Regions from separate parts of the Pseudomonas tructae genome, predicted to be linked through region 3. Evidence: riboswitches for the same ligand, from Rfam matches in the RefSeq annotation. Region 3 holds a riboswitch; each other region holds the start of a gene.
The links. Region 3 has a riboswitch for cobalamin ahead of EXN22_RS13660 (CbtB domain-containing protein). Riboswitches for the same ligand answer to the same signal wherever they lie in the genome.
Positions count from the first base shown of each region.

Region 1: linked by a shared signal. The riboswitch ahead of cobO (cob(I)yrinic acid a,c-diamide adenosyltransferase) and the one ahead of EXN22_RS13660 (CbtB domain-containing protein) in region 3 are both predicted to bind cobalamin.
Region 2: linked by a shared signal. The riboswitch ahead of EXN22_RS10195 ((2Fe-2S) ferredoxin domain-containing protein) and the one ahead of EXN22_RS13660 (CbtB domain-containing protein) in region 3 are both predicted to bind cobalamin.

Region 1 is NZ_CP035952.1:4,562,531-4,570,043, reverse strand. It holds gene EXN22_RS20925 (DUF2066 domain-containing protein) at 1-212, shown strand, start outside; gene EXN22_RS20920 (AI-2E family transporter) at 238-1,311, shown strand; gene EXN22_RS20915 (hypothetical protein) at 1,328-1,810, shown strand; gene hda (DnaA regulatory inactivator Hda) at 1,951-2,655, shown strand; gene EXN22_RS20905 (C40 family peptidase) at 2,771-3,406, shown strand; gene EXN22_RS20900 (C40 family peptidase) at 3,541-4,074, shown strand; gene EXN22_RS20895 (O-methyltransferase) at 4,092-4,739, shown strand; gene EXN22_RS20890 (hypothetical protein) at 4,751-5,329, opposite strand; cobalamin riboswitch at 5,478-5,701, shown strand; gene cobO (cob(I)yrinic acid a,c-diamide adenosyltransferase) at 5,866-6,477, shown strand; gene EXN22_RS20880 (cobyrinate a,c-diamide synthase) at 6,474-7,513, shown strand, end outside.
Region 2 is NZ_CP035952.1:2,206,775-2,214,287, reverse strand. It holds gene EXN22_RS10205 (ABC transporter ATP-binding protein) at 1-734, opposite strand, end outside; gene EXN22_RS10200 (sigma-54-dependent Fis family transcriptional regulator) at 957-2,768, shown strand; cobalamin riboswitch at 2,774-2,977, shown strand; gene EXN22_RS10195 ((2Fe-2S) ferredoxin domain-containing protein) at 3,083-3,469, shown strand; gene EXN22_RS10190 (ABC transporter substrate-binding protein) at 3,466-4,398, shown strand; gene ctlX (citrulline utilization hydrolase CtlX) at 4,532-5,449, shown strand; gene EXN22_RS10180 (ornithine cyclodeaminase) at 5,470-6,516, shown strand; gene EXN22_RS10175 (ABC transporter substrate-binding protein) at 6,765-7,513, shown strand, end outside.
Region 3 is NZ_CP035952.1:2,981,554-2,989,066, forward strand. It holds gene EXN22_RS13640 (DUF1272 domain-containing protein) at 75-320, opposite strand; gene cobM (precorrin-4 C(11)-methyltransferase) at 335-1,081, opposite strand; gene EXN22_RS13650 (cobalamin biosynthesis protein) at 1,112-1,510, opposite strand; gene EXN22_RS13655 (CbtA family protein) at 1,515-2,207, opposite strand; gene EXN22_RS13660 (CbtB domain-containing protein) at 2,219-2,404, opposite strand; cobalamin riboswitch at 2,503-2,732, opposite strand; cobalamin riboswitch at 2,792-2,990, shown strand; gene cobW (cobalamin biosynthesis protein CobW) at 3,087-4,154, shown strand; gene cobN (cobaltochelatase subunit CobN) at 4,158-7,513, shown strand, end outside.

The DNA of each region.
Region 1 (7,513 bases), 1.6 Mb from region 3:
ATGGTGCGCGGCTCAAGGAGGTGCAGGGCGATATCCTGACCTATCAGGTCACTGGCAACAGCGATCAACTGCGTGCGCAACTAGGCTTGGCCAAGCTTCAGGAGCTGCCCGCCGAAGCGCCTGCAGCACCTGTTGCAGCCGATCCGGCCAACCCCGGGGCAACCCAGGCCGCAGCCCCGCAACCATTCAACGGGCTGCGTTTTCGTTGGTAAACCCTGACCTGGCCGGGAGCCGTTCATGACCGATACACGTCGCTGGGTATGGCTGGGCGGAGGGTTGCTGTGCGCCGCCTTGCTCTATTGGCTGCACCCGATTCTTTCACCGTTTCTGGTCGGCATCCTGCTGGCCTACCTGGCCGACCCGCTGGTTGACCGCCTGGAGCGTGCCGGCTTGTCGCGCACCTGGGGCGTGGTGGTGGTGTTTGCCTTGTTCACCCTGTTACTGACCTTGCTGCTCTTGGTGCTGGTGCCGATGCTGGCCAGGCAACTGGTGCGTCTCTACGAGCTGGCGCCGCAGATGCTCGACTGGCTGCAGCATCAGGCCCTGCCCTGGGTGCAAGCGCGCCTTGGGCTGGCCGATGGTTTCTGGAAGTTCGACAAGATCAAGTCCGCCATCAGCGAGCACATGGGCCAGACCAGCGATATCGTCGGGGTGATCCTGTCCCAGGCCACCGCCTCGGGCCTGGCCCTGATCGGCTGGTTGGCCAACCTGGTGCTGATCCCGGTGGTGAGCTTCTACCTGTTGCGCGACTGGGACCTGATGATGGCCAAGATCCGCAGCCTGCTGCCGCGTCAGCGCGAGGAGCGGGTGGTGGCGTTGGCCGGCGAGTGTCACGAAGTGCTCGGTGCTTTCGTTCGCGGCCAACTGCTGGTGATGCTGGCATTGGGCATCATCTATGCCTCGGGGCTGATGCTGGTGGGGCTGGAGCTGGGCTTGTTGATCGGCCTGCTGGCGGGCCTGGCGGCGATCGTGCCGTACATGGGCTTCATTATTGGCATCGGCGCGGCGATGATCGCCGGGTTGTTCCAGTTTGGTGGTGATCCGTACCCGCTGCTTGGCATTGCCGCAGTGTTCATGATCGGTCAGGCCCTTGAGGGTATGGTGCTGACGCCGTTGCTGGTGGGTGACCGCATTGGCCTGCACCCGGTGGCGGTTATTTTCGCCATCCTCGCCGGCGGCGAAATGTTCGGCTTTACCGGGGTGTTGCTGGCCTTGCCGGTGGCGGCGGTGATCATGGTGCTGCTGCGGCACATTCATGACCTGTATAAAGAGTCGGACATGTATGCTGGCGAAATAGACCCGGATTTGTAAAAGGACACCCTGCGTGATGGAGCATGAAACGGACCACGCCTGCGCATTGGCAGGCGTGATGGACGCATTGCCGCTGCTGGCCGATGATCTCGACGAGGACGACGTGGCGGCGGCCCTGCAACAGCAGGGCTACTCGCGGCTGGATGCCGAGAAGCTCACGATGTTCGTGCCGTCGGCGTTCTCCTGGGTGGTGCTCAAACGCCTGGGGATCGTTTCGTTGCCCAACCACTTCGTCGCCTATGATGAGGACGACAAAGCGGTGAAAGTGCCCGTGGCCGGCCAGCATTATTTCACTGCGGCGCTGACCCTGGCTTACGAAACCTTCGAGCATGGCTGGAGCGCTGCCGTGCCGCGCAGCACCTTTGAGCGGGTTGCCGGGCGCAGTGCCGAAATGGACGCTGTCAACAAGGCGCTGGAGGAGCTGGGCTCGGTCGAGGGCGCTACGATACAACCCTTGGAGCTGTTTCGCCTGAGTGCAGAGGAACTGCTGGAGGATTGACCCATGTCCATCCCGCGTGCTGCGCAAGCCGTGCAAGCCTTTGATTTTGCTAACGCATTGTGCGGTCGGCGTCACGGGTATAAACTTTGCAGACTTTTCAAAAAAGGCCCCTTGCGGTTCTTCGGGACTGCCCAGCCAGCATGAAACCGATCCAGTTGCCCCTGGGTGTGCGTCTGCGTGATGACGCCACCTTCATCAACTACTACCCGGGTGCCAACGCCGCCGCTTTGGGCTACGTCGAGCGACTCTGCGAAGCCGACGCCGGCTGGACCGAAAGCCTGATCTACCTGTGGGGCAAGCAAGGCGTGGGCCGTACCCACCTGCTGCAAGCTGCTTGCCTGCGCTTTGAGCAACTGGGTGAGCCGGCGGTGTACCTGCCCCTGGCGCAACTGCTCGACCGCGGTGTCGAACTGCTCGATAACCTTGAACAGTACGAACTGGTCTGCCTCGACGACCTGCATGTGATTGCCGGCAAGCCGGAGTGGGAGGAGGCCATGTTCCACCTCTTCAACCGTTTGCGTGACAGCGGTCGACGCCTGTTGCTCGCGGCCTCCAGCTCGCCCCGGGAGTTGCCGATCAAGCTCGCTGACCTCAAGTCGCGGCTGACCCTGGCGCTGATCTTCCAGATGCGCGCGCTGTCTGACGAAGACAAGCTGCGCGCCCTGCAATTGCGTGCTTCGCGCCGTGGCCTGCACCTGACCGACGAGGTCGGGCACTTCATTCTCACCCGCGGTACCCGCAGCATGAGTGCACTGTTCGACCTGCTCGAACGCCTCGACCAGGCTTCCTTGCAGGCTCAGCGCAAGCTCACCATCCCGTTTTTGAAAGAGACTTTGGGCTGGTAAGGCAGGGGCTAGAGCCTCGACACATAAAAGTCACATTATTTTCGATTGAATTTGCAAATCGATGCGATAGAAGGCATAGTCTCGGCTTCTTTAAATTCCAGACACGGTCGTGCCCATGCTAAATCGCTTCGCACCCCTCGTGCCCCTCGCACTCGTGACCCTGCTATTTGGCTGCGCGACCACCGGTCCCGTATCGCAGCAGCAGGTTCAACCGCAACAGGTTTCCGCGCAAGCCTTGACCAAATCCTCCGTCCAGGCGACGTTCGAGGAAGAACTGGCTGCCGAAGCAGAGTTGCAAGATTTCGCCAGCAGCAAGCCTTACCAGCTGCCAGCCCTGGCCGACAACATTCTCGAGCGCGGCATGTCGCTGATCGGTACCCGTTACCGTTTCGGTGGTACCTCCGAGAACACCGGCTTTGATTGCAGCGGCTTCATCGGCTACCTGTTCCGCGAAGAAGCCGGCCTCAATCTGCCGCGCTCGACCCGCGAAATGATCAACGTCAAGGCACCGCTGGTTGCTCGCAACAACCTCAAGCCTGGTGACCTGCTGTTTTTTAGCACCAATGGTCGTGGCCGCGTCAGTCATGCCGGGATCTACCTGGGTGACGACCAGTTCATCCACTCCAGCAGCCGCCGCAGCGGTGGTGTGCGCATCGACAAGCTCGGTGATCGCTACTGGAGCAAGACCTTCATCGAAGCCAAGCGTGCACTGGCCATGGCTCCGGCTGCGACTACCCTCTCGCGCAACTGATCCTGCGACAGGTTCGATCACGGCGACGTAGCTGAAAAGCTCGTCGCCGTGCGTGTTTACAGAAAGCGTCTAATCTAAATTCTCAACTATTTTCGGCTCTAAGCCGGAGCGGCTTCAGACAGGATGTTCTGACCATGGCGATGATGGCGCGCCTCGCTGTACTTTCCCTCGCGGCACTGCTCGGTGCCTGCTCAAGTCATGCCCCGGCCCCGCGTAAAGTGGTTGAGCCGGCGATCATGGCCCCGCAAGTGTATTTCTCCCCGGTTGCCGAAGACGTGCTGTTTCGCGCCCTGGGCCTGGTTGGCACGCCGTACCGCTGGGGCGGCAACACCCCGGACTCGGGTTTCGATTGCAGTGGCCTGATTGGCTATGTGTACCGCGATGCCGCTGGCATCTCGCTGCCGCGCTCGACCCGTGAAATGATCGGCATCCGCGCCCCGAGCATCGAGCGCAACGACCTGCAGTCCGGTGACCTGGTGTTCTTTGCCACCAACGGCGGCTCCCAGGTCAGCCATGCCGGCATCTATGTCGGAGAAGGGCGCTTCGTCCATGCTCCAGCCACCGGCGGAACGGTGCGCCTGGACTACCTGTCCAACAGCTACTGGCAAAAAACCTACCTGAACGCCAAGCGCGTGCTGCAGCCTGCGCACCTGGCGCGCAACCCCTGAACCTTTCGAGGTAGACGATGACCGCTCAGACGCTCTACCTCGACGATTCGCTCTACCACTACCTGCAAAGCGTGTCGCTGCGCGAGACACCCTTGCTCGCCCGTTTGCGCGCTGAAACCCAGACGCTGCCCGAAGCGCGCTGGCAGGTGGCGCCGGAGCAGGGGCAACTGCTGGCGCTGCTGGTGCGCCTGATCGGTGCGCAACGGGTGATCGAGGTGGGTACCTTCACCGGCTACAGCGCTCTGTGCATGGCTCAGGCCATGGAGCACGGGCAGTTGCTCTGTTGTGATCTTGAAGGTAGCTACAACGCCGTGGCCTGGCGCTACTGGCAAGAGGCCGGGGTTGCCGAGCGTGTCGAGCTGCGCCTGGCGCCGGCGTTACAGACTTTGGCGACCCTGCCGGCAGAGCGCTACGACCTGATCTTCATCGATGCCGACAAGGCCAACTACCCGCACTACCTGGAAGAAGCGCTGCGCTTGCTGCGTCATGGTGGGCTGGTGCTGTTCGACAACACCTTATGGAGCGGGCGGGTGCTGGAGAAACAGCCGGACAGCGAAGACACCCGCGCGATTCAGGCATTGAACCATAAGCTCAAGGATGACCTGCGGGTGGACTTGTCGATGTTGCCGATTGGAGATGGTTTGACCCTGTGCCGTAAGCGCTGATCTCGCCCGTTTCAGGCCTGCTTGAGCAGCAGGGCGATGCCGGGGTGATACTGGCCGGCTTCGTTGTGCAGCTTGCGGTAGGCGTAGGGGAAGTACCAGGCAATGGCGCAGGCGTTGTGTTTTTGCAGGTCGTCGACCAAGTCCTGGAGCTCTTCGGGGCTGGCGTGCTGGCCGGCTTTCCAGGGGCTGGCGAACAGCGCGGCAACCTTGAGCTGGCTCGGCGCGGCGATCTGCCGGGCGGCATATACAGTCTCGGCCAGGGCGTTGTTGAGGTCGAGCTTGGCTATTTTCGGCCAGCGCTGGCTGGCTTGCAGGTAGGCGGCTTCTTCACGGCTGGCAATGTACAGGTCGCAGCGGCCTTCACGGTCACCGTCCTCGCGCTGCTTGCGGCTTTGATGCTGTTGCAGGGTCACCAGCTCAGCTTGCCAGGCTGCGGCGCAAAGTAGGCCGAGGTTAGCCTGGGCGCCGTGCCAGTAGGGCGCCTCGCCATCGCCGAGGGTCTGGTTGAAGCGGTCGATGCAATCGACCCAGCGTTCCAGGGCAGGGCGCAGGAATTCCAGGCGCGGGTTATTGATGATCAGGCCTTGCATGCTGCTCTCCCTTGTAGTTGTGATCGAGTACAGCCGAGATTGTGGCTATTTGATATCACTGAAGTCAGTGTTGCACAAGATGACAAAGGCGCCATTGATCCAGGCCAGTTCAGCGCCTTTCATTGACGCTCCGGGTGCAACCCTCTAACCTTCGCGACTTGTTTCAGGTGCTCTGCAGGCTGTGGCCTGGCAGGGTGAAACAGGGAAGCCGGTGGGCGCGCAGGGCGCGCGAATCCGGCGCTGCCCCCGCAACGGTAAGTGAGTCAAGGCTGCGCAGGGCCACTGGGGTCGTAACCCCGGGAAGGCGCGCGGCCCCGGGTGTTCATGACCCCGCTCACAAGCCCGGAGACCGGCCTGTAACAGTCAACGGCATCACGGAGGGTGATGCGCGGTTCCTCCGGCCTGTGCCGCAGCCCTGCGCGTTTTCCGTCTGCCATATCCATTCATCTGTCACGCCGATTCCTTCGCGCCCTTTGTGCAGCCATGGGCTGCCACGTTCGTTGCGGGTCGGCCGACAGTGGTTTGCGGAGAACCTCATGACTGAATCCACCGAACGCGACGAACGCCACCTGGCGCGCATGCAGCGTAAAAAGGCTGTGATCGACGAGCGCATTGCCAATTCCCCCAACGAGTGCGGTTTGCTGCTGGTGCTTACCGGCAACGGCAAGGGCAAGAGCAGTTCGGCCTTCGGCATGCTTGCCCGGGCCATGGGCCACGGTATGCAGTGCGGTGTGGTGCAGTTCATCAAGGGCCGTAACAGCACCGGTGAAGAGCTGTTCTTCCGGCGCTTCCCCGAGCAGGTGCGTTACCACGTGATGGGCGAGGGCTTTACCTGGGAAACCCAGGACCGCCAGCGTGACATCGCCGCTGCCGAAGCCGCCTGGGCAGTGTCGCGGCAGATGCTTCAGGACCCGTCGATCGCCTTTGTGCTGCTCGATGAGCTGAACATCGCCCTCAAGCATGGCTACCTCGACCTGGACCAGGTGCTCAGCGACCTGCAGGCCCGCCCACCAATGCAGCACGTAATCGTCACCGGTCGTGCGGCCAAGGATGAAATGATCGAACTGGCCGACACCGTCACTGAAATGGGCATGCTCAAGCACGCCTTCCAGGCCGGCATCCGCGCCCAGAAGGGCGTCGAACTATGAGTGATGCGCGCCATTGCCCGGCGGTGTTGATCGCCGCACCGGCTTCCGGCCAGGGCAAGACCACGGTGACTGCCGCGCTGGCGCGCCTGCATCGCAACCAGGGCCGCAAGGTCCGGGTATTCAAGTGCGGTCCGGACTTTCTCGACCCGATGATCCTTGAGCGCGCCAGCGGTGCGCCGGTGTATCAGCTTGACCTGTGGATGGTCGGCGAGCAGGAGAGCCGCAGGCTTTTGTGGGAAGCGGCGGCCGAGGCTGACCTGATCCTGATCGAAGGGGTCATGGGCTTGTTCGATGGCACGCCATCGAGCGCCGACCTGGCCCGACATTTTGGCGTACCGGTGCTGGCGGTGATCGATGGCACGGCCATGGCCCAGACCTTCGGCGCCCTGGCCCTGGGCCTGGCGCGTTATCAACCGGACCTGCCGTTTGCCGGGGTACTGGCCAACCGTGTCGGTACCCTGCGCCATGCCCAGTTGCTTGAAGGCAGCCTGACCCAAGGGCTGCGCTGGTATGGCGGGCTGTCGCGAGAAACCGGCATCGAGCTGCCGAGCCGCCACCTGGGTCTGGTCCAGGCCAGTGAGCTGAACGACCTCGATGCGCGCCTGGATGCCGCTGCAACTGCTCTGGGTGCCAGTTGCGATGCGGCTTTGCCGCCGGCGGTGAGCTTCGCCGCGCCGAGCGAAGTTGCCATCGAGCCTTTGCTGCAAGGCGTGCGCATTGCGGTCGCCCGCGACGAGGCCTTTGCCTTCACCTATGGCGCCAACCTCGACCTGTTGCGCGCCATGGGGGCGCAGCTGGCGTTCTTCTCACCGCTGCATGACGCAAGCTTGCCGCCGGCCGACAGCCTGTATCTGCCCGGTGGTTACCCGGAGCTGCATCACCAGGCGCTGGCCGCCAACACACCGATGCTCGAGGCCATTCGCGGCCACCATCACGCTGGTAAACCATTGCTCGCCGAATGCGGCGGCATGCTCTACCTGCTCGATGCTCTGACCGATGTGGCCGGTGAGCGCGCCGAGCTGCTTGGCCTGCTGGC
Region 2 (7,513 bases), 770 kb from region 3:
ATGCGCCCGGGCATCAGGTTGATCGGCGGCTCGGAAAACAGTTCGGCCGCCAACTCCGTGCGCGGCTGGTGATAGACCTGGGCAGTGGGCCCACTCTGCACAATGCGCCCTTCATGAAGGATCGTGGTGGTGCCGCCCAGGGCCAATGCTTCGTTGGGTTCAGTGGTGGCGTACACAGCGATGCAATGGCGGGCAGCGAACAGCTCGCGCATCTCCTGGCGCAGTTCTTCGCGCAACTTGTAGTCAAGGTTCACCAGCGGCTCATCGAAGAGGATCAGCTCGGCATCCTTGACCAGTGCCCGGGCCATGGCTGTGCGTTGCTGCTGGCCACCCGACAGTTCCAACGGCAAGCGTTGCAGGTACGGCTCGATACGCAGCATCTGCGCGGTCTGCTGGACTTTCTCGCGGATCAGGTCCTCTGCCATGCGTGCCTGGCGCAAGGGCGAGGCAATGTTCTCGAACACACTCAGGGTCGGGTAATTGATGAACTGCTGATAGACCATCGACACATTGCGCTGGCGTACCGGGCGGCCGGTGACATCCTCGTCATTCATCAACACCCGGCCACGGTCCGGACGATCCAGCCCGGCCATCAGGCGCATGAGGCTGGTTTTGCCGGCCAGGGTGCGGCCAAGCAGGACATTGAACGAACCGGGCTCGAAACGCAGGCAAGCATCGTCGATGCACACTTGATTATCCACGGTACGGCTGACATGTTCGAGGGAGAGCGACATGGCGCGGCCTTTTTGTTGTTTTCGGGCAGGCGCCTGCAATAGAGCGAGATTCGTGCCAGCGCACACCAAGCCTTTGTCGGTAAACGACTTTCATAAACCAGGCCGTTCAGCACTGTTCACTGCTGAACAGCAATGAACAGCTGTGAAATTGACAATGAACAGGACTGAACAACACTGGATCACACAAAAACAACAACGCTGCCACCGGCAGAGGACGGGCCCATGGCCGCATCCAGCACCAGCCACGCGCAACTCATCCAGGCTTCCTGGGCGCGCTGTCGCGACTATGGCCTGGAGCACCAGTCGTTGCCGCAATTCGGTGAAGCGTCCAACGCTGACATCCGCGAACTGCTCGAACGCCAGCAGGCCCTGTTGAGCACCACCCGTGACGAGGTGATGCCCCAGTACGCGCACCTGCTTGGCAACTCCAGCTACCTGATCATGCTCAGCGACCACCAGGGTCAGTTGCTCGAGGCCTGGGGTACCCGCCGCTTCATCGAGCCGCGCCAGCGTCACGGTTTCAATGCCGGTGCCTGCTGGCGGGAGCAAGGGGTGGGCACCAACGCCATCGGCACCGCCCTGGCTACCGGCGAAGCCGTGCATGTCAGCCAGGATGAGCACTTTCTCAAGCTCAACCGTTTCATGACCAGCGCCGCCGCACCGTTGTTCGACGCCGAACGCCAACTGATCGGCGTACTTGATGCCTCCAGCGACAGCTACCTGCCTGCGGCGCAAACCCAGGGCCTGGTGCGGATGATGAGCCAGAGCCTGGAGAACCGCCTGATCCTTGCGCGGTTTGCCGCGGATTACCAACAGCTGAGCTTCAATACCGGCGCCAACAACCTCGACAGTCAATGGGCCGGGCTGCTGCTGTTCGATGATCAGGGCCGGGTCCTGGCGGCCAATCGCCGGGCCGACAGTTTGCTTGGGCAAAATCCGTTGCAGTGCACCTTGGAGCAGCTTTTCAGAACGCCATTGGCGCAGCTGTTGGCTCACCGCAACGAGCAGCCGTTTGCCCTGCAAGTGACCGGTCGCAACCGCTTTCACTGCTTGCTGCATGCGCCGACCCAACCCCCAAAGGGCGCAGCGCTCAGCCGTACCCCGCCAGGTTGCGACCCGCGCATCGCCAAGGCCCTGGCCCAGGCTGCAGTAATGCTGGAAAAAGACATCCCGCTGTTGATCGAAGGCGAAACCGGGGCCGGCAAGGAAGTCTTCGTCAATGCCCTGCACCGTGCCAGCAGCCGCGCCAATCAACCGCTGATTGCCGTGAACTGCGCGGCGATCCCTGCGGAGCTTGTGGAGTCCGAGTTGTTCGGCTACGAGAAAGGCGCGTTCACCGGCGCCCATCACAAGGGTAACCTCGGCCTGATCCGCAAGGCCGACCAGGGCATACTGTTCCTCGATGAAATTGGTGACATGCCTCTGCCGACCCAGGCTCGTCTGCTGCGCTTTGTGCAGACCCGCAGTATCCAGCCCCTGGGCAGCGGCGAAGCGACCCAGGTGGATATCCGCGTGATCTCGGCGACCAATCAGCACCTCGCCGACCAGGTGCGCCTGGGTCACTTTCGCCAGGACCTGTATTACCGCATTGCAGGCTTGAGCCTGGTGCTGCCGCCGCTGCGTGAACGCAGCGACCGCCTGGCCCTGATCGAACAGATACACCAGCAGTACCGCGACCCCGGGGTGCCGACACAGATACCCGGCAAGGTGCTGGAACTGCTGCTCCAGCACCCCTGGCCGGGCAACCTGCGCCAACTGGCCAGCGTGCTCCAGGTGGCGTTGGCCCTGGCGGGCAAGCACGCGCTTGCCGTGGAACACCTGCCGGACAGCTTCTTTGCCGAGCTGTCTGCCGCAAGTCCCCAGGCGCCAGTACTGACGCCACGGCCCCAGACCGACGACCTCGGCCAACGCCTGCAGGCCCTCAATGGCAATATCTCGGCCCTGGCCCGGGACCTGGGCATCAGCCGCACCACCTTGTACAAGCGCCTGCACGCCCAGGGCCATGGCTGCGCAGTTGACGAACGCCTGGGCTGATGGTCAGATGCCTGCCAGTTTCAGGTGCCTGCCGCCGCCGTGCGTCAGGTGAAACGGGAAGCCGGTGCGTCGTTATCGACCAGTCCGGCGCTGCCCCCGCAACGGTAAGCGAGTGAAGCATTCAATACACCACTGTGCCCACGGGCATGGGAAGGTGAATGTCTTTACGCCTCGCAAGCCCGGAGACCGGCCTGAAGCCCCACGACTGCACGCAGTCATTCAGGCAAACCTGCGGAGGGCGGGCACGAGCCGGCTCTCTGGCGCGTGTTGGCCGGGGACCCTGCTGTGCGCTTCGCGATTTTTTCGAGAAGTCCATGACAGCAACACCCCCCAAGCGTCGCCGCGGCCGCCTCGCCGAAGAGCAGATCCAGAGCAAACCCGAGTGGTCGCAGATCCCCGAACATAGCCGTCACGTTATGCTTTGCACCGGCCCGCGCTGTGTGCAACGCGGTGCCCTGCCCCTGTGGAAAGTCCTGCGTCGCGAGCTGCTGGTGGCCAACCGTATCGAAACCACTGACGGCGTGCTGCTGACCCGCAGCCATTGCCAATTCCCCTGCAACCTCGGCCCGGTGCTGACGGTGTACCCGGACCGCTGCTGGTACCGGGTGGCCAACGCCGAAGAGGCGCAACGCCTGGTGCGCGTGCACCTGATCGAGGGCCAGCCGGTGCCCGAACTGCTGCTCAATGGCCAGCTGTCATGAGGTGGGTCAGCGCCAGCTTGCTGGTGGTTATGAGCAGCAGCGCGATGGCCCTCGACTTTCAGAATTGCGGGCAGACCTGGCACCTGGCAGCGGAGCGTCCGCAGCGCATCCTGGCCCTCAATCAGCATGCGGCCGACCTGCTGCTGGCCCTTGAAGCCGGCCCAGCACTCGCCGCCGTCAGTTACATCGATGACAACCCGCAAGCGCTGGCCAGCGGTCGCTATCGCGGCGTGCCGCTGCTGTCGCGCCGCTACCCGGCGACCGAGGTGGTCTACGCCCAGGGTTATGACCTGCTGGTCGGCGGTTTTGCCAGTGCCTTTCGCGACAGCGACGGCGTAGCCCCGCGCACGACCCTGAAGGCCAACGGCATCGATACCTATCTGCTGGAGAACGCCTGCACGCCAGCAGCGCAAAACGGTTTTGCCGCCGTTGAGCAAGACCTGCGCACCCTCGGTCGCCTGCTGCAACGCGAGGCCCGGGCCAACCAGCTGATCGACCGCCAGCGCCAGGACCTGGCTGACGCACGCGCCATCGCCGGGCAAGGCGAGCCCCTTTCGGTGTTCTACCTCGACAGTGAGGTCAACGGCCTGCAAAGCGAAGGCAAGCGAGGCTTCATTACCCAACTGATCGAAGCTGCGGGCGGGCGTAACCTGTATGCCGAGATCGAGCAGAACCGGGTCACGGTCGATGCCGAAAGCCTGCTGCGCGCCGACCCCGACGTGATCATTCTTGCCGATGCCGTGTGGTCGCCCGCTGCCAGCAAGCGCGCCTTCCTGGGCAAGCACCCGGCACTCTCGCACCTGCAGGCGGTGCGCGACAATCGCCTGATCGACCTGCCCTTCACCCACCTGCTGCCCGGCGAACACAGTGCCAGTACCGCCTTGGGCCTGGCCCGACAGCTGCACGCCTTCAAGCAAGACCCGCCGTGAGCCATCACAGCAGATTCCGCTGCCAAACCCACTATTTCAGCTTTACCGGCTGAGCGCCCAACGCGCTTCAGCCGGGATTTATCCTTGATCACATCGACAATAAGCACACAGCCCACCCCGGATGCGTGCCTCGATGCAAACAACAAATACAGTCTTGATGATCCGCCCGGCGCGGTTCGCCTTCAACCCGGACACTGCCCTCAACAACCGCTTTCAGCAGGCTTTGCTCGACCCGGAGCAGGCACAGCATAAAGCGCTGCAGGAGTTCGATGGGTATGTCGACACCCTACGCCAGCACGGCGTCGACGTCCTGGTGGTGCAAGACACCCCGGCGCCGCACACGCCCGATTCGATCTTTCCCAACAACTGGTGGAGCAGCCACGCCGACGGCAGCCTGGTGCTCTACCCGATGGAAGGCCAGAACCGTCGCCTGGAGCGCAGCAAGGGTGTACTCAAGGTCCTCGAAGAGCGCTTCGCAGTCCGTCAGACCATCGATCTGAGCCCGCTGGAACAGCAGAGTATGTATCTGGAAGGGACCGGCAGCATGGTCCTGGATCGCGAGCACCGGATCAGCTACGCCTGCCATTCCGGGCGTACCCACACCCAGGCCCTGCGCCTGTTCGCCGAACAGCTCGACTATCGCCTGTGCCTGTTCCACGCCGTCGACCGCCAGCAGGCGCCGATCTATCACAGCAACGTGATGATGAGCGTCGGCCGCGGGCTCTCGTTGGTCTGCCTGCAGGCGCTGCCCGAGGCCCACGAGCGCCGTGCCCTTGAGCACTCACTGCGCGACACCGGCAAGGACATCCTGGCCCTGGACTTCGACCAGCTCGAAGGCTTCGCCGGCAACATGCTCGAAGTCCACGACAAGCAAGGCCAGCCGCTGCTGGTGATGTCGCGCAGTGCCTGGCGCTCGCTCAGCCCCGAACAGCGTCAGCAGGTGGAGCGGCACAGCCATCCGGTGGTGGTGAACATCGACCATATCGAGCGCATCGGCGGTGGCAGCGCACGCTGCATGCTTGCCGAAGTGCACCTGCCCGTCCGTCACTGATTACAACAAAGGAGTTCATCATGACCCGCTATATCGACGTTACCGACCTCAGCCGCCTGGTGCTGCACAAAGGCCTGAGCACCTGCATCAGCGAGATGGCCGAGTACATCCGTGAGGACTACCTGCGCTGGCACGACTTCGAGAAATGCGCCCGCCTGGCCAACCACTCGCCTGATGGCGTGATCGAGTTGATGCCGGTCTCCGACGCCAACCTGTATGCCTTCAAGTACGTGAACGGTCATCCGAAGAATACCCAGCGCAACATGCTGACAGTGATGGCCTTCGGCGCCCTGGGTGACGTCGATACCGGTGCGCCGGTACTGCTCAGCGAGATGACCCTGACCACCGCCATTCGCACCGCCGCCACCTCGGCCCTGGCCGCCCGCTACCTGGCACGCAAGGACAGCCGCAGCATGGCGTTGATCGGCAACGGCTCGCAAAGCGAGTTCCAGGCCCTGGCCTTCCATGCCCTGCTGGGCATCGACGACATCCGCCTGTATGACCTGGACCCTGCGGCCAGCGCCAAGCTGGTGGCCAACCTCAGTGCTTACCCGGCAATCAAGGTGAGCGTCGCAAGCTCCGTCGCCGAAGCGGTGCGCGGTGCCGACATCGTCACCACAGTGACCGCCGACAAGGCTTTCGCCACCATCCTCAGCCCGGAAATGATCGAGCCGGGCATGCACCTCAATGCCGTCGGCGGCGACTGCCCGGGCAAGACCGAGCTGCACCGCGCGATCGTCGAGCGCGCACGGGTGATCGTCGAATACGAACCGCAAAGCCGCATCGAAGGCGAGATCCAGCAGATGCCCGCCGACTCGCCAACCACCGAATTCTGGCAAGTGGTCAACGGCCAGGCGGCCGGTCGCGAAAACGCCGAGCAAGTGACCCTGTTCGATTCGGTGGGCTTCGCCCTTGAAGATTACTCGGCGCTGCGTTATGTGCTCGACGTGGCCAAGGCCCTGGACATCGGCAGCGAGATCGCCCTGGTTCCGGAGCTCAAGAACCCCAAAGACCTGTTCGCGCTGTTGCGTGCACCGGTTGAAACGCTGCAGAAAAAACGCGCCTGAACCCGACCGATTCTGCCGTGCCAGGGCGCGGCAGATCGGAAACTGCTGTAACTGAAGCCTAAACAGGAGGCGCTCCAGCCGATTCGGCTGACATACACGCTTTAACAGCAAAATCCGGCAGCCGTCGCCGGTTCAAACGACACAAAAAAAACGTCGTCATCGCGCATTCTGAGCCCGACCCGAGAGTCACTAAAAGACCAGAAGCGCATCACTGCCCTACATCAACTATAAAACTCAGGGATACTCATATGACTTCGCTGCGAAAGCTCCTCAGCGTGCTTCTCCTGCCACTGTGCGCAAGTGCGGTGCAGGCCAAGGAATGGACCGAGATCCGTTTCGGCGTCTACCCCGAATACCCACCTTTTGAATCCGTTGCCGCCGATGGCAGCCTGCAAGGCTTCGACATCGAGCTGGGCAATGCCATCTGCGCCAAGCTGCAAGTCAAGTGCACCTGGGTGCACAACGAATTCGACGGCATGATCCCGGCCCTGCGGGCGCGCAAGTTCGACGCCATCATGTCGTCGATGGCGGTGACCCCGGCCCGGGAAAAGCAGATCGACTTCAGCGCCAAACTGTTCCTCAGCCCGACCTCGGTGATCGTGCGCAAGAGCGCCGACTTCGGCGACACCCCCGAGTCGCTCAAGGGCAAGCAGATCGGTGTGCTACAGGGTTCGCTGCAAGAAGCCTACGCCCGCGCCAAGCTGACGCCGCTGGGGGCACAGGTCAAGGCCTACCAGGCTCAGGACCAGAACTACGCTGACCTGCTCAACGGCCGCCTCGACGCCACCCTGACCGACAAGCTCGAAGCCCAGCTCAATTTCCTGTCCAAGCCTGAAGGCGCCGACTTCAAGAGCGGCCCGGCGATCAAGGACCCGACCCTGCCCCTGGACATCGCCATGGGCCTGCGCAAGAACGACAGCGAACTCAAGGCCCTGCTCGACAAAGGCATCGCCGCCATCCACGCCGACGGCACCTTCGCCGCCATCCAGAAAAAGTA
Region 3 (7,513 bases):
GTGGGAGCGGGCTTGCCCCGCGAAGCGATATAGCTGACAGAAAGCTATCGCGGGGCAACCCCGCTCCCACTAGCTCAGTGGCTTGTGCAGCCGTGTTCCTTGACGATCCGCTGGGTCGAGGCCGGGTTGTTGACCAGCTTGGCCGCCGAGCGCGCCGGTCGCTTGACCAGCTCTCCGCCGCAATTGGGGCACTGGCCCTTGAGCTGACGCTCATCGCAATCCTTGCAAAACGTGCATTCGAACGAGCAGATCAGGGCATCCTGGCTGTCGCCGGGCAGGTCAGTGCCGCAGCATTCACAGTTGGGGCGCAGTTCGAGCATGATCAGATCCTTTGTCAGGGGCGATAGAGATGGGCATGGCTGGCGCGATACAGCGCCGACTCGGAAAAACTGTCGCTGGCCAGTACCCGGCCGACCAGGATCAGTGCAGTACGGCGAAAACCCTTGGCCTGTACCTGCCGGACAATACCATCAAGCGTATCCAGCACCCAGTCCTGATCCGGCCAGGTAGCGCGATGAACCACCGCAATCGGGCAATCACCGCCGTAGTGCGGGCGCAGTTCCTCGACAATCTTCTCCAGGTGCTTGACCCCCAGGTGAATCGCCAGGGTGCTGCGGTGACGGGCCAGGTCGGCCAGTTGCTCACCTGCGGGCATCGGTGACTTGTCGCCATAGCGGGTGAGGATCACGGTCTGGGCGATGTCGGGCAGGGTCAGTTCGCAGCCGAGCAGGGCGGCGCTGGCGGCCACGGCGGTAACGCCTGGGATGATTTCATAGGGAATACCCAGTTCGCGCAGGTAGCGGATCTGTTCACCGATGGCGCCGTACAGGCTCGGGTCACCGCTGTGTACCCGGGCCACATCCAGGCCCTGGTCGTGCGCCTGTTTGATCGCCTCGATAATCTGCGCCAGGTGCAGTTCGGCACTGTTGATGAGCGTCTGCGCGCTGTGCCCTTCGAGCACGGCGGCCGGCACCAGGGAGCCGGCATAGATGATCACCGGGCAACGATGGATCAGACGCTGGCCCTTGACGGTGATCAACTCGGGATCGCCGGGGCCGGCGCCGATGAAATAGACGGTCATGGGGTGTCCTTGGCTGGAAAGCGCTGATTATCAGCGAAAATCACTGCTGCAGGCCAATGCCAGGCTGGCGTCGGCCTGCAAGGTCCGCGGTACCAGCAGGCGTGGCTGGCCAGCAAACTGCGCGGCCAGGGCCAGGGCGGCGCTTTCGGCCACGCCATAACAGCCGCTGTGCTGGTAGGCCACAGCAGAACGATGGCTCAGGTGGTGTTCGAATGCGGCTAATTGCGCCGCGCTGTAGAACAGCAGCGGCACGCCCAGGCGCCGGGCCAGCGCGTGCAGGCCGGGTTCGTCGTGCTTGAGGTCAATGCTGGCAAGGCCCATGACCGCGCCGGGCGGCAGGTCATGGGCGAGCAGGGTGCGGGTGAGCAACTCACCCAGGGCGTCGGCCGGGCAGCCGCGACGGCAACCCAGGCCGAGGTACAACTGCATCCCGTCAGGCCTGGCTGGAGCGGCGATACAGCCAGGCGCTGATCAGGCCCAGGGCCAGCCAGAACGCGGCGTTGGTCAGCAGGGATGCGACCTTGAACTCGGCTTCCAGGGCTTCTGGGGCGAGCATCTGGTGCACCTCAGGTTGCGGCGCGCCGATCACATGGGGCACCACCAGCAGCACCACGCCCAGAGCTTTCAGCAGCCAGTTGTGAGCGAACACAATCAACCCGAGCCCGACCGCAGTGGCGGCAGCGGTACCGACCCACCAGGCCTGACGCTGGGCCAGGTCGGCGGCAGCGGTGCCCGGCAGTTCCGGTGGCAGGCCCAGGGTCGGTGCCAGGCAGAACACGGCAAAGCCGCCCAGGCCCCAGAGCGCACCGCTGATCACCGTCTTCGGTGCGCGCAAGCTGTAGAGCGCGGCAAGGATCAGGGCGAAACCGACCGCCACCACCAGGTTACCGCCGGTGGTCGACAGCACCCGCTGCCAGCCGTCTTCCGGCGACCAGGCTTCGCTGTCGTGATGATGCTCGGCGGTGCCGGCGGCATGTTCATGGGCCGTCTCGACCGCTGGCGCGGCGCTTTCATAGGTTTCCGCCTGAAGAATCAGCGGCGCGACCCAGAAGCTTTGCAGCAGGGTCAGCAGCAGGGCGGCCAGCAGGCCGGTAAAGCCTGCGGTACTGGCAATACGCTTGATCATCGGGGCAGCACTCAGTGGCAAGGGAAGGCGGCGCTGTGGCGGGTATCGTGGGCAGCGTTGTGCACCGCTTCGATGTGCGAGAAACCGGCGAAGTACACCAGGCACAGGCCCAGCAGCGAAGCGCCGACAGCAACCAGCAGGCGTTGGCTGAGGCTTGAAGGGGTAACGGCTGAATGACTGGCGGTACTGGTACGCATGGCGCTTTCCTCTTGGTGTTGTCGGCAACAGGCAAGCGCAGCGAGCCCCTGCACGCGATTCGCCCAGGGGTTGCAACAGCGCCCGCCCACCGCGGGTTTGTTCGGTCTAGCGTTGGGCCGGTCTCCGGGCTGGTGAGGGTGGGGCAGGTGGCCACACCACAGGCGTCACCTTCCCATGCCAGACAGCGGGCACAGTGGTACTGACGCTTTTCTCACTTACCGTTGCGGGGGCAGCACCGGACTTGTCGTACACCTCAATAAAGAAGCGTATGACGCACCGGTTTCCCAGTTTCACCCTTACAGGGCACCCAAACGAATGGCCTTAGCAAATCACGGGCGCAGGCAGGCGTCAATCGTGACAGCAGTTGACCGCTCACCGGGCACTGCGTAGCCTAGCCGCTTCGAGGTTCTTCGGCGTTGGCCGAAGCTAAGACGGGAACGCGGTTCAAGCCGCGGCTGCCCCCGCAACTGTAAGCATTCAAGCGTTCGACACAGCCACTGCAAGCCTTGCGGGAAGGCGTCGTGCGACTGGCCCCGGGGCCGGTGCAATGCAAGCCAGGAGACCTGCCTCGAACAGTTTCCGACATTCAACCGGGCGGGGTGATCCGGTGGCGAACAGGCCAGGTGCGTGACACCTTTGGCGATCGTCCCGCATGCCCGCCATCCTGCCAAGGGCATCGACATGAAAACACTGGCCAAACTCCCCGTCACCATCGTTACCGGCTTTCTCGGCTCGGGCAAGACCACGCTGCTGCGGCATATGCTCGACAACGCCCAGGGGCGGCGCATCGCGGTGATCGTCAACGAGTTCGGCGAGCTGGGCATCGACGGCGAAATCCTTAAACAGTGCAGCATCGGTTGCACCGAAGAAGAGGCCAGCGGCCGCGTCTATGAGCTGGCCAACGGCTGCCTGTGCTGCACCGTGCAGGAAGAATTTTTCACGGTGATGCGCGAGCTGGTGGCCCGTCGCGGCGACCTGGACCACATCCTCATCGAAACCAGCGGCCTGGCCCTGCCCAAGCCACTGGTGCAAGCCTTCCAGTGGCCAGAGATTCGCAACGCCTGCACGGTTGATGCGGTGATTACCGTGGTCGACAGCCCGGCCGTTGCTGCGGGCACCTTTGCCGCCTACCCGGATCAGGTCGACGCCCAGCGCAAACTCGACCCTAACCTGGACCACGAATCGCCGCTGCACGAGCTGTTCGCCGATCAACTGGCCAGCGCCGACCTGGTGGTCCTGAACAAGGCCGACCTGATCGCTGCCGATGACCTGGCCAAGGTTCGCGCCGAGGTCGAAGAAGAGCTGCCGCCAGCGGTCAAGGTGATCGAAGCCAGCAGCGGCCGTCTGCCGCTGGACGTGCTGTTGGGCCTGGGCGCCGAGTCCGAGGCGCACATCGATGGGCGCCGTACTCACCACGACTCGCACCATGACGGTGACGATCACGACGACCATGACCACGATGCCTTCGATTCGATCTCCATCGAATTGCCGCAAGCCGATGAAAGCCTGTTGCTCGACGCCCTGACCCAACTGGTGGTGCAGCACGGCATCCTGCGGGTCAAAGGCTTCGCAGCGATTCCGGGCAAGCCGATGCGCTTGCTGATCCAGGGCGTGGGCACCCGTTTCGACAAGCATTTCGACCGCGCCTGGCGCAGCGAAGAACCGCGTACCACGCGCCTGGTGCTGATCGGCCAGGAGCTGGATGCGCTGCAACTGGAAGCGAGCCTGCGCGCTGCCCTGGGCGCTTGAGTCATGCACCTGCTGCGGACCCAGCCCGGTGGCTTTGTACCGGACGACAGCATTGCCGACCTCGGCCAGACCCCGGCCGAGCTGGTAATCCTCTGCAGCGGTGATTCGCACCTGGCACTGCTGGCCGAAACCGCCCAGCAGTTGCCCGAGGATTTCCCCAGCCTGCGTCTGGCCAACCCGATGCAGGTACAGAATCACGCCTCGGTCGACCTTTACGTCGACGAGGTCTTGCGTCATGCCAAGGTCATCCTGGTGTCGTTGCACGGTGGCGTCGGCTACTGGCGCTACGGTGTGGAGCAGTTGCTGGAACTGGCAGCCCGTGGTGTACAGCTGATCCTGGTGCCGGGCGACGACCGCCCGGACCCGGAACTGAGCAGCCTGAGCACGGTGCCGGCCGATCAGGCCGAGCGGCTCTGGCACTTTCTGCGCCAGGGCGGCAAGGCCAATGCCCTGAACCTGTTCAACTGCCTGGCCAGTCAGTACCTGGCGTGCGACTACCCCTGGAGCGAGCCGCAACAGTTGCCGCGTACGGCGGTGTATCACCCGCGCAAGGCTGCTGCAGTGCTGGAGGATTGGTTCGGGCAGTGGCAGGTGGAGCAACCGGTGGTGCCGATCCTGTTCTACCGCTCGCACTTGCAGGCGGCCAACACCGCCTTTATCGATACCTTCTGCGAGCGTTTGCAACTGGCCGGGCTCAATCCCTTGCCGATCGCCGTGGCCAGCCTCAAGGAAGCCGGTTGCCTGCAACAGGTGGAAGACTGGCTGGACCAGGTCGATGCCGCGCTGATCATCAACACCACAGGCTTTGCCCAGTCCAGCCCCGAGCAGCCGCACCTGCGCCCGTTCCGTCGCGATATCCCGGTGCTGCAGGCGATCTGCGCCCAGGACAACGAACCGGCCTGGCAGGCCAGCGAGCAGGGCCTGGGCGCCCGCGACCTGGCCATGCACATTGCCTTGCCGGAGCTGGACGGGCGCATCATTACCCGGCCGGTCAGTTTCAAGGACCTGGCCTGGCGCAGCGAGCGCAGCCAGTCCGACGTGGTCTGCTACCGGGCACAACCCGAGCGCATGGACTTTGTCGCTGAACTGGCGCGGCGCTGGTGCGAGCTGGCGCGCCTGCCCAATGGGCACAAGCGCGTGGCGCTGATCCTGGCCAACTACCCGACCCGCGATGGCCGCATTGGCAACGGTGTCGGTCTCGATACCCCGGCTGCCGCGCTGACTATCCTGCGTGCCTTGCAGGCACAAGGTTATCCGCTGGCGCCTTTGCCCGAGAGCGGTACGGCGCTGATCCAGGCCTTGCTCGGCGGGGTCAGCAACGACCTCGACAGCCTCGACCTGCGCCCGTGCATGCAGAGCATGGCCCTGGACGATTACCTGGCTGCTTTTGCCGCCTTGCCCGAAGCCAACCAGGTTGCCGTGCGCGAACGTTGGGGCGAGCCGAGCCAGGACCCGATGTTTCGCAGCGGGCGCATGATGATCGCCGGCCTGCGCTATGGCCTGACCTTTGTCGGCATCCAGCCGGCGCGGGGCTACCAGCTGGACCAGAGCGCGGTCTACCACGACCCTGACCTGGTGCCACCGCACGGTTACCTGGCGTTCTACTTCTGGCTGCGCCATGGCTTTGCCGCCGATGCGCTGATCCACGTTGGCAAGCATGGCAACCTGGAATGGCTGCCGGGCAAGGGTGTTGGCCTGTCCGCGAGCTGTTGGCCGGATGCCTTGCTCGGCCCGCTGCCGAACATCTACCCGTTTATCGTCAATGACCCGGGCGAGGGCGCCCAGGCCAAGCGCCGCACCCAGGCGGTGATCATCGACCACCTGATGCCGCCGCTGACCCGCGCCGAAACCTACGGGCCGTTGCGCCACCTGGAGCTACTGGCTGACGAGTACTACGAAGCTCAGTTGCTCGACCCGCGCCGGGCCCGGGAGTTGCAGCGCGATATCCTCGCGCTGGTGCGCGACAATCACATTGACCGCGAGCTGCAGATCGAAGGCGCGCTGGACGATGCTGCCATCTGGCTGCCACGCCTGGACACCTACCTGTGCGACCTCAAGGAATCGCAGATCCGCGATGGCCTGCATGTGTTTGGCGAGTCGCCGGCCGGGCGCTTGCGCATCGATACCCTGCTGGCCCTGTTGCGGGTCGAGCGGGGCGATGGACGCGGGGCCAACGGCAGTTTGTTGCGGGCCTTGGCCAAGGCGCTGAACCTGGGCTTCGATCCGCTCGATTGCGACCTTGGCCAGCCCTGGCAGGGGCCACGGCCTGCGCTGTTGGTGACATCGGACGAGGCATGGCGCACCGCGGGCGATACCCGCGAGCGCCTGGAGCTGTATGCCGGCCAACTGATCGAGCAGACGCTCAACGGCGCTGTGCAACTGGCGCAAGGCCCCGAATGGGCGCAGGTACGGAGCATTCTCGAGGCACTGGAGCAGCACGTTGCCCCGCAACTGGACGGCTGCGGCCCGGCAGAAATGCACGGCCTGCTCGCCGCCCTCGATGGCCGCTTCGTGCCTGCCGGCCCCAGTGGCGCACCGAGTCGCGGGCGGTTGGACGTGCTGCCGACCGGGCGCAACTTCTATACCGTCGATGTGCGCAACCTGCCGACCACCACCGCCTGGCGCATTGGTTTTACTTCGGCCAACCTGATCCTTGAGCGGCACCTGCAGGACCACGGCGACCACCTGCGCCAACTGGGCCTGTCGGTGTGGGGCACTGCGACCATGCGCACCGGCGGTGACGACATCGCCCAGGCCATGGCCTTGCTCGGCGTGCGGCCGGTGTGGGCCAGTGGTAGCCAGCGGGTCGACGATTTCGAGATCTTGCCCTTGAGCTTGCTGGACCGGCCACGGGTGGATGTCACCTTGCGGGTCTCGGGGTTCTTCCGCGATGCCTTCGGCAACCTGATCAAGCTGTTCGATGCTGCAGTGCAAGCGGTGGCGGCGCTGGATGAGCCAGATGAGCTCAACCCCCTGGCGGCCAAGGTGCGCAGCGAGCGGGCAGAGTTGCAGGCCCAGGGCCTGGACGCCGAACAGGCAGGCCGGCAGGCCGGCTGGCGGGTGTTCGGGGCAAAGCCTGGGGCTTATGGCGCTGGCGTGCAGAACGCCATTGACGGGCGCCTGTGGAATGACCGCCAGGACCTGGCCGAGGTCTACCTGAATCACGGCGGCTTCGCCTACGGTGCTGGCGATGACGGCACGCCGGCGCGAGCCGACTTTGCCCGGCGCCTGAGCCAGGTGCAGGCGGTGCTGCAGAATCAGGACAACCACGAGCACGACCTGCTCGATTCCAACGACTATTACCAGTTCCAGGGTGGCATGCTCGCCGCCGTGGAAAGCCTGGGCGGCAACAGCGTCGC